Fodinicola acaciae: one gene and its partner. The protein of the gene in region 2 interacts with the protein of the main gene of each other region in a pairwise test. Links are inferred from orthologs where the notes say so. Each region holds a gene or a part of one and is shown on either strand. Other genes may lie near its edges.

Evidence for each region. The genes of interacting proteins can lie anywhere in the genome.
Region 1: the proteins of ftsZ (region 2) and rlmN interact in binary tests that used the Escherichia coli proteins (3 or more experiments, as listed by UniProt). The link is inferred for Fodinicola acaciae from one-to-one orthologs.

The regions. Positions count from the first base shown.
Region 1 is NZ_WOTN01000003.1:74,621-80,087, reverse strand. The notes cover bases 1-2,926. They hold rlmN (dual-specificity RNA methyltransferase RlmN), read left to right. Parts: upstream 1-844; coding sequence 845-2,008; downstream 2,009-2,926. Other genes in these bases: GNX95_RS43410 (DivIVA domain-containing protein), read left to right, coding at 2,011-2,926; GNX95_RS26680 (phosphatidate cytidylyltransferase), read left to right, coding at 1-667. In the rest of the region: more of GNX95_RS43410, read left to right, coding at 2,927-3,327; GNX95_RS26665 (DUF2631 domain-containing protein), read right to left, coding at 3,394-3,621; GNX95_RS26660 (trypsin-like serine peptidase), read right to left, coding at 3,777-4,739; dxr (1-deoxy-D-xylulose-5-phosphate reductoisomerase), read left to right, coding at 5,080-5,467.
Region 2 is NZ_WOTN01000001.1:577,361-585,426, reverse strand. Bases 5,067-8,049 are described here. They hold ftsZ (cell division protein FtsZ), read right to left. Parts: upstream 7,159-8,049; coding sequence 5,974-7,158; downstream 5,067-5,973. Other genes in these bases: GNX95_RS02650 (cell division protein FtsQ/DivIB), read right to left, coding at 7,468-8,049; GNX95_RS02660 (YggS family pyridoxal phosphate-dependent enzyme), read right to left, coding at 5,204-5,977; GNX95_RS43725 (cell division protein SepF), read right to left, coding at 5,067-5,099. Outside these bases: GNX95_RS02700 (hypothetical protein), read right to left, coding at 1-19; GNX95_RS02695 (RluA family pseudouridine synthase), read right to left, coding at 16-948; lspA (signal peptidase II), read right to left, coding at 960-1,526; GNX95_RS02685 (TraR/DksA family transcriptional regulator), read right to left, coding at 1,499-1,879; GNX95_RS02680 (hypothetical protein), read right to left, coding at 2,327-3,205; GNX95_RS02675 (DivIVA domain-containing protein), read right to left, coding at 3,239-4,099; GNX95_RS02670 (YggT family protein), read right to left, coding at 4,143-4,436; more of GNX95_RS43725, read right to left, coding at 4,455-5,066; more of GNX95_RS02650, read right to left, coding at 8,050-8,066. UniProt on the Escherichia coli protein: Essential cell division protein that forms a contractile ring structure (Z ring) at the future cell division site. The regulation of the ring assembly controls the timing and the location of cell division.

The DNA.
Region 1 (5,467 bases), on a different replicon or contig from region 2:
CCGGGCCGTACGACCGCTGGAGGCGCGGCCGCCGCTCGTACCACTGCTGGCCGGCGGTGTCGGCATGATCGCGTTGGCCTGGTTCGCCGGCGCCTCGATGCTCGCCGTCGGTTTCGTGCTGACGATCATCGCGGTGATGCTCTGGCGGCTCGGCGACGGGCCGGTCGGCTATCAGCGCGACGTGACCTCGGCGGCGCTGATCGCCGCGTACATCCCGCTGATGGCCGGGTTCTGCGTCCTGCTCCTGGTGCCCGGCGACGGTGCGTTGCGGGTGATCGCCTTCATGGCGACGGTCGTCTGCAGCGACACCGGCGCGTACGCGACCGGCGTGTTGTTCGGCCGGCACAAGATGGCGCCGCTGGCCAGCCCCGGCAAGACCTGGGAAGGCCTGGCCGGCTCGCTGCTGGCGTGTGCGATCGCCGGCGCGTTGTTCATGCACTTCTTCTTCGACCGGCCGTGGTGGTACGGCGTCCTGTTCGGACTCGCGATCGCGATCGCGGCCACTTTGGGCGACCTCGCCGAATCGATGCTGAAACGTGACCTCGGCATCAAGGACATGGGCAGCCTGCTGCCGGGCCACGGCGGCTTCATGGACCGGCTCGACTCGGTGCTGGTCGCGGCGCCGGTGGCGTACGTCCTGCTGGCCTCGCTGGCACCGCCGCACTGAGGGCGCCGAAACGATGGCTGACCACTGCCTGTGACCCACCGATACGACCCGAGTAAGATGTTCTGCTGTCAGCAACCGGGTCGCGACTTTGGGTTGTGTGGGGGATGCCTTGGATGACCCGGCTCACCTGCATACCGGCGACTTCTCGTGGGTGGCCATGGGAGAATGGGCCACACGATGACGACGCTGCCCCTCCTGGACGATCTCGAAGCCGACGTGACCGCAACGGGTTCCACCGAGCCGTTGACCGGACCCGGGCTCGCTGGCAAGGCGACCCGAGGCCGTCCGCCACGCCATCTTGCCGACCTGGACACCGCCGCGCGCCGCGCCGCGGTGGCTGAGCTGGGCTTTCCGGCCTACCGCGCCGACCAGGTCTCCCGCCACTACTTCGGCAGGCTCTCCGGCGACGCGGCGGCGATGACCGACCTGCCGGCCGCGGCCCGCGAGACGCTCGGCGCCGCGCTGCTGCCGGACCTGCTGACCACCGTGCGCGACATCGCCTGCGACGACGGCACGACCCGCAAGACGCTCTGGCGCGCGTACGACGGAGTGCTCTTCGAGAGCGTACTTATGCGTTACCCGGATCGTGTCACGATGTGCGTGTCCAGCCAGGCCGGATGTGCTATGGGCTGTCCGTTCTGCGCGACCGGCCAGGGTGGGCTCAAGCGGAACCTCTCGACCGCCGAGATCGTGGAACAGGTTGTGGCGGGAGCGCGCGCTCTGGCCGCCGGCGAGGTGCCCGGCGGTCCGGGCCGGGTCTCCAACATCGTGTTCATGGGCATGGGTGAGCCGCTGGCCAACTACCAGCGGGTCGTCGCCGCCGTGCGTCGGCTGACCGAGCCGGTGCCGCGGGGGCTGGGGATCAGCGCCCGCGGGGTGACGGTGTCCACCGTCGGGCTGGTGCCGGCGATCGCGAAACTGGCCGCCGAGAAGCTGCCGGTGACGCTCGCGGTGAGCCTGCACGCGCCGGACGACGAGCTGCGTGACACGCTCGTACCCATCAACCAGCGGTGGCCTGTTGACGACGTACTGGCGGCGGCGTGGGACTATGCGCATTCGACAGGGAGGCGCATTTCCATCGAGTACGCGATGATCGCGGGAGTGAACGACCAGCCCTGGCGTGCCGATCTGCTGGCCCGCCGGTTGGCTGGGAAGCTCGCGCATGTCAACCTGATACCGCTGAACCCGACGCCGGGCAGCGAGTGGTCGGCGAGCAACACTGGAGCGGAGCGGGAGTTTGTCCGGCGGTTGCGGGCTAGCGGCGTATCGACGACGGTACGAGACACCCGTGGTCGAGAGATCGACGGGGCATGCGGGCAGTTGGCCGCGGCGGAGGTGTGACGGTGCAGGGATCTGATCCGGGTGAGCGGTTCCGGCGACGTGCGCTGCGCCGGGGCTACAAGGTCGACGAGGTCGACGAGTTTCTCGAACGGGTGGACGCCACCCTGGTGGGAAACCCGGACGGCCCGCCGGTGACCGCGGAGGAAGTCCACAACGTGGTCTTCCGCGTACGGTTCGGCGGCTACGACGAGTGGGAGGTCGACAAGCACCTCGACCGGCTCGAACGTCAGCTCACCGAGATGGAGAACCAGCCGGCGGCGCATCCGGCCGCACACCCAGCCGCGCTGCCGTCCCGGGAGATGCGGCGGGAGCCGGCGGCGGCCAGAGCCGGCGCGCTGGTCGGCGGCGCGGCGGCCGCGGTCGCCACGCCGGTCGGCAGCCGGGCCGCCGTGCCGAGCCCGTCGCGGGTCGGCAACACGCGCGGCACCTCGCGCGGCGGTGTCGGCATGGCGTCGCCGACCGACGAGGCCTCGACGCAGTTCATGCCGGCCGTACGGCCCAGCCCGTACGGTGACCCGTCCGACGGCGGCCCGCCGACCGACGAGTTCGACACGCCGTCGGAGTTCCGCGACGACTTCCCCGAGGACGACTACCAGGAGCCGGCCCAGCCGCAGGGTCCCTACCAGCGCGACTACCCCGACCAGCAGCAGGGCTATGCCGCGCAGGCCGGCTACGACCAGGGCTATCAGGAGCCGTACGCCGAGCAGCAGGGTTACCAGGAGCCGTACGGGCAGCCGGCCTACCGCGAGGAGCCGACCGGAGCGGGTTCCTACCGCGGCGCCGCCGGGTACGCCGGCGGCCAGCAGCAGCCGGCCGAGGAGGAGAGCTGGTCCGCCCAGCTGGACCGCGACGGCCGGCAGTGGGAGACCCAGGGTTGGGAGACACAGGGCGGCGGCAGCCGCGACCCCGGCAGCTGGGACACCGGCGCGACGGTGATGTGGAGCAACCAGGGGGCCGGCGGGGCCGCCGACATCCCGTTGCCCGGCGTCGGCAGCAGGGACGGCCGGCACGGCAAGTCGGAGATGACCGCGGAGATGCCGCAGTACGGCAACTCCTCGCCGTACACGCCGCAGGACGCTACCAAGGTCGACCAGCTGCGTTCCACCTTCAAGCAGCGCCGCTTCGGCTCGGGCTATGACGTCGACCAGGTCGACCGGCTCTTCGACGGCATCAGCGCCGTGGTGACCGGCCGCTCCGGCGGTCGGATCGACCCCGAGGACCTGGTGCCGCACTTCGAGCTGGTGCAGGGTGGCTACTACGAGGACGAGGTCGACGCGGCCCTCGGCGAGGTCCGCAACATGCTCGGCCGCCGCGGCTGACCCTTCCGTACGACAAAACCGCAGGGACCCCTTGGCGACGTAAGGGGTCCCTGCGGTTTTGTCGTACTAGCTGTCGCGCTTGAGGCCGTTCTTGCGCAGGGCCCAGTCGACCAGGAGGATCGCGATCAGGCCCGCCGCGATGCCGCACAGCCAGAGATCCTCGACGTGGCCGCGGTGGTTGCCGAAGTTCATCAGCAGCAGGATCACCGCGACGACGAGCAGGCCGATGCGGGCCGCCTTCTTCGGGCCAGGCTTGTGCTGGTCGGGGGAGGTGACCATCTCCTCTTCCGCCACGTGCAACATCCTCCTTATGCAGGCCGCGAAGGCATCCTGCGCAAAGTCTGGCACGGCCGCCGGCGACTATGCTGCCGGGGTGGTGAAGATCGTGCTCATCGTGTTGCTCGTCGTCTTCGGCCTGCTGATGGCCTACATGTTCGTCCGTGGCCGGTTCAACCGGCGCTAGCCGAGTTGTACGAGCCCTGGATGGCGCTTCCCCAGTACGGTCCGTACATCCGGTCCGGGTCGGAGTCGTAGCCGAAGCTGTTCACCGACTGCTGGGTGCCGCGCGAGCCGCTGCCGACCAGCCAGGGGCCGCCGGACGAGCCGCCGGTCATGTCACACGTGACGCCCTGGTCCGCGCTGCCGTAGGAGTCCTTGACCGCCTTGCCGGTGCACTTCTGCAGCTTCTCGCCGTCGAACGGACTGTCCGCCGGATAGCCGTAGAGCGTGTACGTCTGGCCCTTGGGCTGGTTGAACGCCACGCCGGAGCCGCCGACCACCGTGCCGATGTGCCGGCCGCTCCGCGTCGCGAGCACGGCGAAACCGGTGTCGAAGTTGAGGTCGCCCTTCTTGGCCCACTGGCTGGTCGTCACCAGCCTGCGCGCCGTCCACTTGCCGTACGGCGCGCTGCCGTCGTCGTAACCGGGGACGAAGGTCCAGTGCGACGCGTAGGCGCCGGGACCCTCGTTGACGCAGTGGCCGGCGGTGGCGACCACGTCGTGGTTGCGGCTGCTGACCGAGTTGCCGGAGCACACGTAGTCGACGCCGCCGAAGGTGAAGAACACCTTGCCGACGTGCGCCACCGGCGCGATCCCCGGTGCGGCCGCCTTGGTCGAGGGCAGGCTGAACGGCGTGCCGACCAGGTCGCCGACGCCGCCGAGCAGGCCGGCCTTGCGCTGCCGGTCGTACGCGCGCCGGGCCAGCACGTCGGCCGGCTTGGCCTTGCGCATCCGCTGCGGTGTCCAGTAAGTGGCGTCGCTGTGCAGTGCGGTCGACACGACCTCACCCAGGTCCACGGCCGGTTCGCTGGGATGGTGGCCGCCGAGCACACCGGCGTAGGCCACCGGCGCCGCCAGCACGACCAGCGCACCGGCGGCGGCGAGCGCGACCAGGGAACGGGAGAGCTTCTTCATACCGGCCTTTCGCAGGTGGTGGCGCCGTTGTACGCGCGGGACAGATCACAGCCGGGTGGGAGGCAACAAAAGTCCTATCCCGGCCGTTCGCGTGGCGATACGTTAAGGGGGTCCGTGGCTAATTGTCCACATCGGCGCGCTATTTACGGAAATCTTATGGTTTCCTTGAGGTTTACCGCTGGTGTCGGCAATTGGCGGCAATCGTACGCGGTCCGGCCCACCGTCCGGCAACCGGCGTGGAGGAGAGGTGAACGGCCTGGTGACCGCCGTCGACGTGACCCAGCCGACCCCTCCGGCGGCCGCGCCAGCGTCGCGCCGGGCGGTGCGGGACAATGGAGCGGTGACGGTTCGCGAGGTGGTGTTGCTCGGCTCGACCGGCTCCATCGGTACGCAGGCGATCGACGTGATGAGGCGCCACCCCGACCGGTTCCGGGTGGTCGGCATCGCCGCCGGCGGCGGCAACGTCGAGCTGCTCGCCGCGCAGGCGCTGGAGCTCAAGGTCGACGTCGTCGCGGTCGCTCGCGCGACCATGGCGCAGGACCTCCAACTGGCCTTCTACAAGGCGGCCGCGGCGAGTGGCTACGAGTCCGGCAAGTTCGCCGTACCGAAGATCATCGCCGGCCCCGACGCGGCCACCGAGCTGGCCGCCTTGCCGTGCGACGTGGTGCTCAACGCGATCACCGGCTCGATCGGCCTGCGGCCGACGCTTGCCGCACTCCGGGCCGGCC
Region 2 (8,066 bases):
CGCGCGCCAGCCGGTTCATACCGAGGATTCGCGGAGGACGTCGAGCGCGTGCTGCAGGTCCGGCGGAAACGGCGAGGTGAACTCGACCCACTGGCCGTCGGCCGGATGCTCGAAGCCGAGCCGGGCCGCGTGCAGCCACTGCCGGCTCAGTCCGAGCCGCCGGGCGAGCGTCGGATCGGCGCCATAGGTCAGATCCCCGACGCACGGATGCCGCATCGCCGCCATGTGTACGCGGATCTGGTGCGTACGACCGGTCTCCAGCTTCACGTCGACCAGGCTCGCCGCACGGAAAGCCTCGGTCGTCTCGTAATGCGTCACGCTCGGCCGGCCGCCGGCCACGACGGCAAACTTCCAGTCTGACGACGGATGCCGGTCGATCGGCGCGTCGATGGTGCCGCGCAACGGATCCAGATGTCCCTGCACCACCGCGACGTAACCCTTGTCGACCGTACGTTCCTTGAACGCGCGTTTCAACAGCGTGTAGGCCCGTTCGCTCTTGGCGACCACCATCACCCCGGTGGTGCCGGCGTCGAGCCGGTGGACAACCCCTTGCCGCTCCGCCGCGCCGCTGGTCGACACGCGGTGTCCCATCGCCGCCAGGCCGCCAATCACCGTCGGTCCGCTCCAGCCTGGACTCGGATGCACCGCCACGCCGACCGGCTTGTCCACCACCGCGATGTCGTCGTCCGCGTACACGACACTCAACCCGTCGACCGGCACCACCTCGACGGTCGGAGCGCCAGGAGGCGGCGGCAGCGTGACCTCCAGCCAGGCACCGCCGACGACCCGGTCGGACTTGCCCTGCTGGACTCCGTCGACGCTGACCTCGCCGGCGGCGGCCAGCGCGGCGGCGGCCGTGCGGGACAGACCGAACATCCGCGCCAACGCGGCATCGACCCGCATGCCGTCGAGGCCGTCCGGCACCGGCATCGACCGGTGCTCCCCCATCATCGCGTCACTCACGAAGACGAGTCTGACACCGACTTCTCGGCGCTGGTGCGCTGGTCGGCGGCTCGCTTGCCGTCGACGCCGATGCCACGGAACACCAACAGCACGACGATCGCGACGCCGACGCACAGACACGAGTCGGCGACGTTGAAGACCGGGAACCAGCCGACGCTGAAGAAGTCGACGACACCGCCCTGCAGCGGCGCCGGCGCGCGGAAGATCCGGTCAGACAGGTTGCCGGCGGCTCCGCCGAGGATCAACCCCAGCGCGACGGCCCAACCGATCGAGTTGAGCCGGCGGGCCGTACGGATGATGTAGACGATGACGCCGATCGCGAAGAGCGAGAGAAGCACCGTGTACGTCTGGCCCAGCGAGAAGGCGGCGCCGGTGTTGCGGGTGGCCTGCAGCGACACCAGGTCGCCGATCAGCCAGATCGGCGGCCGGTTTTCCAGATATGCCACGACCAGCGCCTTGGTGAGCTGGTCGATGCCGATCGCCAGGACCGCGATCACCGCGAACAGGACGATCGGCCGCCCCGACTTCTTCTCGGTCAGTGTCGCTCCTCCAGCTGCTTGCACGTGACGCACAAGGTGACGAACGGGAACGCCTCCAGGCGGGCCGTCGGGATCCGGTTGCCACAGGACTCGCAGATGCCGTACGTGCCAGCATCCAACTGTGCCAGGGCATGCTCGACCTGGTCGAGGCGGGCCTGGATGCCGCGGGCCAGGGACAGCTCCTGCTCGCGTTCGAACGCCTTGGTGCCGGCGTCGGCCTGGTCGTCGCCGGCCCCGTCGGAGACGCGGTCGCGCTGCATATCGGAGATCTCGGCGAGCGCGCGAGCGTATTCGGCGCGCAGGTCCTCGGCGCGAGCGGTCAAGTCGGCCCTGATGTCCGCGTACTCAGCACTGGCGGATGACGTGTTGGTGCTCACGGGCGTGGGTTCCGTTCTGCTCGCCGCCGGGGCGCTGTTCTCGGCGGATGGTGTCCGACATTGGAAGATTGCTCACGTACCGGCGACCGCGGTCCAGCGGGCCGCCCGACTTGTCGTTCGGCGCCCGTGCGGATCCGCCTTCCCCGAGGCAGACACGATACGTAACCTCGATGCGCGCCACAATCCTGACGCGCACGAACGACGCTGTTGTCAGACCAGGGTAGGCGGCAATTCCTGAAGCGCTAGTCGGCGCAGCGTGAGATCTGAATTAAGGCCTGTCCCGACCCTCCGCGGGGATGAGAGTCGAGATCCAAAACGTCGTCTGGCGGTGCGGCGGAGCCGCCCGGCGTGGCAGCGCCACGTGGGCGGTTTCGCCGTGCCGTCAGGCGGCCCGAGAAAGATGTGACAGCGGCTCGGCTATCGCCCCGCGGAGGGGTCGGGACAGGCCTAATGCCGTACGGCCATGAGCTGGGCAACCGGCTTGCAGAGCGCGCATGGGGTGAAGCCGAGCTCGAAGGCCTCCCACACCGGTACGGCTTCGGAGTCCTTGCCGTCCAGGTGCGCGCAGCCGGAGAGGTGAAACCGCGGCCGGCCGTCGATCACGACGACGTCGTCGTCGCGCGCGGCGAACTCGTCGGCCACGCCGGTGCCGATCGGCTCGATCCCCGGCTCGTCGGCCGGATCGTCCGGGTCGCGGAGCTCCTCGCGCTTCGGCGGCGCCGGCTCCTCGGCGTTTTTCTGCGCCCTTGCCGGCTGGCTCGGCACCGTCGGCGGAGTCACTGGTGGGGTGACTGCTGGCGTACGCGTCGCTACGACCGGGTCGCTGACCGCCTCCGGCGTCGCCTCTGCGACCTCGGGCTCGACCGGCTCCGGCGGCTTCTCGGCGGCCGGCTTCTCCGGCGCCGCGACCGGTGGTGTGGCTGGTGGTGTGGCTGGCACCGTGGGGAGCTGCTGGGTCCGCTCGCCGGTCGACGCCTTGTCCGGCCGCGCGAACGCGCTCTCGTCGACCTTCGGAGGCTTGCGACCCTTCGGCGGGACCACCGGTGGCAACACGGCCGTGGTCTCGCTGCGACCGGCGCGCTTGGCCGGCGGCGCGGCGACCGGCGGTGCCGCGGCTGGCTGCTTCCTGGCTGGCTTGCGATCGGGTGCGCGGGACGCTCCAGCGGCCGCCGGCCGTCGCTGGTGACGCGCGCCCAGATACAGCAGCACGGCCGCCAGCACGCTGACACCGATGGAAGCGGCCACCAGCAGTACGTTGCTGGTGACCACACCCACGATCAGCACGCCGGCGGCCGCCACGACTAGCAGCAGGCTCGCGATGAGCACGCGCTCAGCTCCCGGTCACGCTCTAGGGGTTGATCAGTAACGGCTGTTGTGGTCGCTGTCCAGGCCGAGACCGCGTACGCCGCCACCGAACGAACCCGACACGCCGGTCGAGTTGTTGATGCCGGTCGAGCCGGTCACCGTCGCGGACCGGTCGGCCCCCCGGCTCTCGGTCTCGATGGCCTGGCCGCGGTCGGTCAGGTCACGCAGCTGGGTCTCCAGGAACGCCTTGAGGCGCGTACGGTATTCGCGCTCGAAGGACTTGAGCTCCTCGATGTGCTTCTGCAGCGCGGAGCGCTTGGCGTCCAGGCTGCCCATCGCCTCCTGGTGGCGCTGCCGCGCCTCCTGCTCCAGCGCCTCGGCCTTGGACCGCGCGTTGCGGGTCAGCTCGTCGGCCTTGGCGCGCGCGTCGCTCAGCAGCTTCTCGGCTTCCCGGCGGGCCTCCCCGACGTGATCGTCCGCGGTGCGCTGTGCCAGCATGAGGACCCGCAGCGCCTGCTCGCCACCCGGCTCACCGCCGGACAGGCCCATGGCCCCGGCCATGCCGCCGGCCTGGGTGCCGCCGCGCTGGTCCTGAGCACGGGCCGCGGCCTGCTGCGCCTGCTGCGCGGCGGCCTGGGCCTCCTGCGCCTGCTGGCGGAGCCGCTCCATCTGGCTCTTGAGCTCGGAGTTCTCCTGCGAGAGGCGGCGGCTCTCGGCATCGTCGCGCGGCGGTGCGCTGGCACCACCTCGCCCGCCGGCCTGCGCGCGCAGGTCGTTGTTTTCCTCGATGAGCCGAGCGAGTTCGCGCTCCACCTCGTCGAGGAAGGCGTCGACCTCCTCCTCGTCGTAGCCTCGCTTACCGATCGGAGGCTTCTTGAACGCCACGTTGTGCACGTCGGCGGGTGTCAGCGGCATAACGTCTCCTCGGTCCAATGGGCCACGCGTAGGCAGGTCGAACTCACCTGAAACTCAACCCCCCAAGCAGGCTCATGAGGACATACACAATTACCAGTAGCAAGATAAAGCCTAAGTCCAGACTAATTCCACCGACGCGAAGGGGTGGAATAACCCGCCTCAGGAGGTTGAGTGGCGGGTCCGTCACGCTGAAAACCAGCTCCAGGGTCACTGCCGCCGGCCTGCTCGGACGCCAGCGGCGAGCGAATGACTGGACCCACTCGAACACCAACCGGGCGAGCAGGAAGAGGAAGAAGAAATAGACGATGAGGTAGGCCACCTGCCAGACGAGCGACACGGTTGCTTACCCTCTCCTTCAACTCTGGTTGAAAAACCCGCCCTCGGCGATCTTCGCCTTGTCCTCCGCGGTGACTTCGACGTCGGCCGGCGAGAGCAGGAACACCCGGTTGGTGACGCGGTCGATGCTACCCCGAAGACCGAAGGTAAGTCCCGCGCAGAAGTCCACGAGCCGTCGCGCGTCCGCTTCGGTCATTTCTGTCAGGTTCATGATCACTGGGACGCCATCGCGAAAATGCTCCCCGATCGTCCGTGCCTCGTTGTAAGTGGTCGGATGCATAGTGGTGATCCGGTACGACGGCTCTTCGGGTTTCACTGACATCGACGGCATGACCTGGGGAACCACCTGTGGCGCAAGAGCGAGGTTGTCTTCTGATGCGTACGACGCATCAACTCGGGGGAAGGACCGTACCGGGGCTCGGTCAGCCGTCCGATCGACGGCACTATGCGCCATTCGTTCCGCGGCTCGATCTGATGCACGCTCCGAATAGCGTTCGGCGGACCGCTCGGAGCGGGCCGGCGGCTGCACCGAGGCACGTCCGCGTGGCCGGGCCGGCGGCTCGAAATCCTCGTCGAACGCGTCGAGTTCGTCGTCGACGAAGTCCCGGTCCTCGTCGTCCTCGACGAGGCCGAGCCAGACACCCGCCTTGCGCCACGTCCCCATCGGGTCCCGCCCCCTTCGAGTCGGTCCACTGCTATCACCGGCCGCCTCTTGCTTTACGAGAGGCAACTAATGACACTGTTGTTATTCGTGTGACAGCAGACTACCTAACGAAGTGCTGTTCTTCCGCCAAGCAACGCCGTACCGATGCGTACGTGTGTCGCGCCATGCGCTATAGCGGCCTCGACATCCCCGCTCATACCCGCGGAAACGACCCCAGCCTGCGGAAATTCGGCGCGCAGCCGATCCGACACGCCGGCGAGCGCGGCGAACGCCTCGGCCGGGTCGGCGCCGAGCGGCGCGACCGCCATCACGCCTCGTAACCGCAGCGCCGTGGCACCCGCGATCGTCTCAGCCAGCGCGAGCAGATCCGCCGGCACCACACCGCCACGCGCGCCGATGCTCGCCTTCGGACTCGGTTGGCGCGCCGGCACTTCGCCGGCGAGGTCGATTTGCACCAGTACGTCCAGCGGCCGGTCGCGATGCTCGGCGGCGGCCCGGTCCAACGACGTGACGAGTTTCACCCGGTCGACGCTGTGGACGAGATCGGCATAACGGACAACTGACGCGACCTTGTTGCGCTGCAGCTGTCCGACGAAGTGCCAGCGAAGGTCGGCGACAGCCGGATGCGCGTCGCGTACGGCGGCAACGGCGGCCGCCTTGCTGGCGGCCTCCTGGTCGCGGTTCTCGCCAACGTCGCGTTGGCCGATGTCGGCCAACGCGACGACGTCGTCGGCGGGGAACGTTTTCGTCACCGCGATGAGCGTCACGTCCGCCGGATCGCGGCCGGCGGACCGAGCCGCCGCGGCGATCCGGTCGAGCACCGCCGCCCGGTTGGCGGCGAGCTCGGCCCGCCGCTCGGCCGTCGGCCCCTGGGTCACGCGCCGTTCTTGAGGAAGTCAGGCACGTCGACGTCGTCGAGCGGCACCCGCGGCGGCTGCTGCGGCTGCGCGGCCGGCGCCGGCTCCGGGGTCGGCACCGGCGGCGGCGGAGGCGTACGCGGCGTCGGCGTGGCGCTGGAGCTCTGCTTGCCGGTCAGCCAGTCGGTGTTGCTGGCCGCCGCGTCCCGCCGGTCGGAGCTGCGGTGGTGGTATTCGCTGCGGTGATATTGCGGGTGGCCACCGTCGAAGCCGGCCGCGATGACGGTGACCCGCACCTCGTCGCCGAGCGCGTCGTCGATCACCGCGCCGAAGATGATGTTGGCGTCCGGATGCGCCGCGTCCGAGACCAGCGAGGCGGCCTCGTTGATCTCGAACAGGCCGAGGTCGGAGCCGCCGGACACGGACAGGAGAACGCCGTGCGCGCCCTCCATGCTGGCCTCCAGCAGCGGGCTCGCGATCGCCAGCTCGGCCGCCTCGACCGCGCGGTTGTCGCCGCGCGAGGAGCCGATGCCCATCAGCGCCGAGCCGGCGCCGCTCATCACCGACTTCACGTCGGCGAAGTCGAGGTTGATCAGGCCCGGCGTGGTGATCAGGTCGGTGATGCCCTGGACACCGGAGAGCAGCACCTGGTCGGCCGTACGGAAGGCGTCCATCATGCTGATCGTCCGGTCGCCCAGTGAGAGCAGCCGGTCGTTGGGGATGACGATGAGCGTGTCGCACTCGTTGCGCAGCTCCTCGATGCCGGCCTCGGCCTGCATCTGCCGCCGCTTGCCTTCGAACGAGAACGGCCGCGTCACCACACCGATGGTCAGCGCGCCGAGTTTTCGCGCCACACTGGCGACCACCGGCGCGCCACCCGTGCCGGTGCCACCGCCTTCGCCGGCGGTGACGAAGACCATGTCGGCGCCCTTGAGCACCTCTTCGATCTCGTCGCGGTGGTCCTCGGCGGCCTTGCGGCCCACGTCGGGGCTCGCGCCGGCGCCCAGGCCCCTGGTGAGCTCTCGGCCGACGTCCAGCTTCACGTCGGCGTCGCTCATCAGCAGCGCCTGCGCGTCGGTGTTGATCGCGACGAACTCGACGCCTTTGAGACCGACCTCGATCATCCGGTTGACCGCGTTCACACCGCCGCCGCCGATGCCGACGACCTTGATGACCGCTAGATAGTTGTGCGGAGGTGTCATCAGGCTGCCTTCCCTAACGGTGGTGGTGCTTGTCTTTTGACCAAACTGTGGTGCTCCGCTTCGCTGATCGAAAGCCGCGATGGCGCCGACTCTCACGTTCAACTTGACGGTTATAGTTATGTCAACTCATCCTTATGTCACGGACGGTAAGACGGCCACCTGCCTCGTTCAAGGAGGCGGCCCGGCGTGTCTGTCGACAATTGTTTTGGCGTGGCGTCATTCACCGCGATTGAGCGTGAATCGGAGCAGCAGCGCGAGATCGGCTCCATGCCTCAAGTTTACGAGCACGGGCGGCGCGGTCGCGCCTGCCTACCGGACTGTCACCACGCTCGGAGCACTCACGTCGTACTTCTTGCCTTTCTGCTTGAGCAGGACGGCGAGTACGGCGGCCTTCTGCGCGCTTTGCGACGCGTCTCCCCACAGGACCGTACGGTCGCCGGTCAGCTGCAGGGTCACCGCGGCCGGCGTCGGCGCGCTGATCTGGACGAGCTGGCCGCGCAGCGACGGCGTCAGCGACGCGCTGACCGTGAGAGCGGCCAGCGTCGCCGGATCGCGCGGGCCGGGGTTTTTCAGCGACAGCAACGGCAGACCGGCCGGCCGGCTCGGCACCGTACGGAAAACCACGCCGGTGCTGTCGATCTCGCGATAGCCAGGCCCCACCACGGCCACCGCGACTCGCTCGCCGACCTCGATCGACACCGTGTGCGGCCAGCTCAACGTCACCGAGACGGTGGACAGCGCCGGCAGCGCGGTGAGCAGCCGCGAGCGTACGGCCGAGGAGTCGACGTGCGCGAGAGCGCTGCCGCGGCTGATGCCGGAGGAGGAGACCACCGCGGCCGGGTCGACGGTCTTGGCGCCGGTGACGCTGACCGTACGCACGTCGAACACGTTGGTGCCGTAGACCAGCC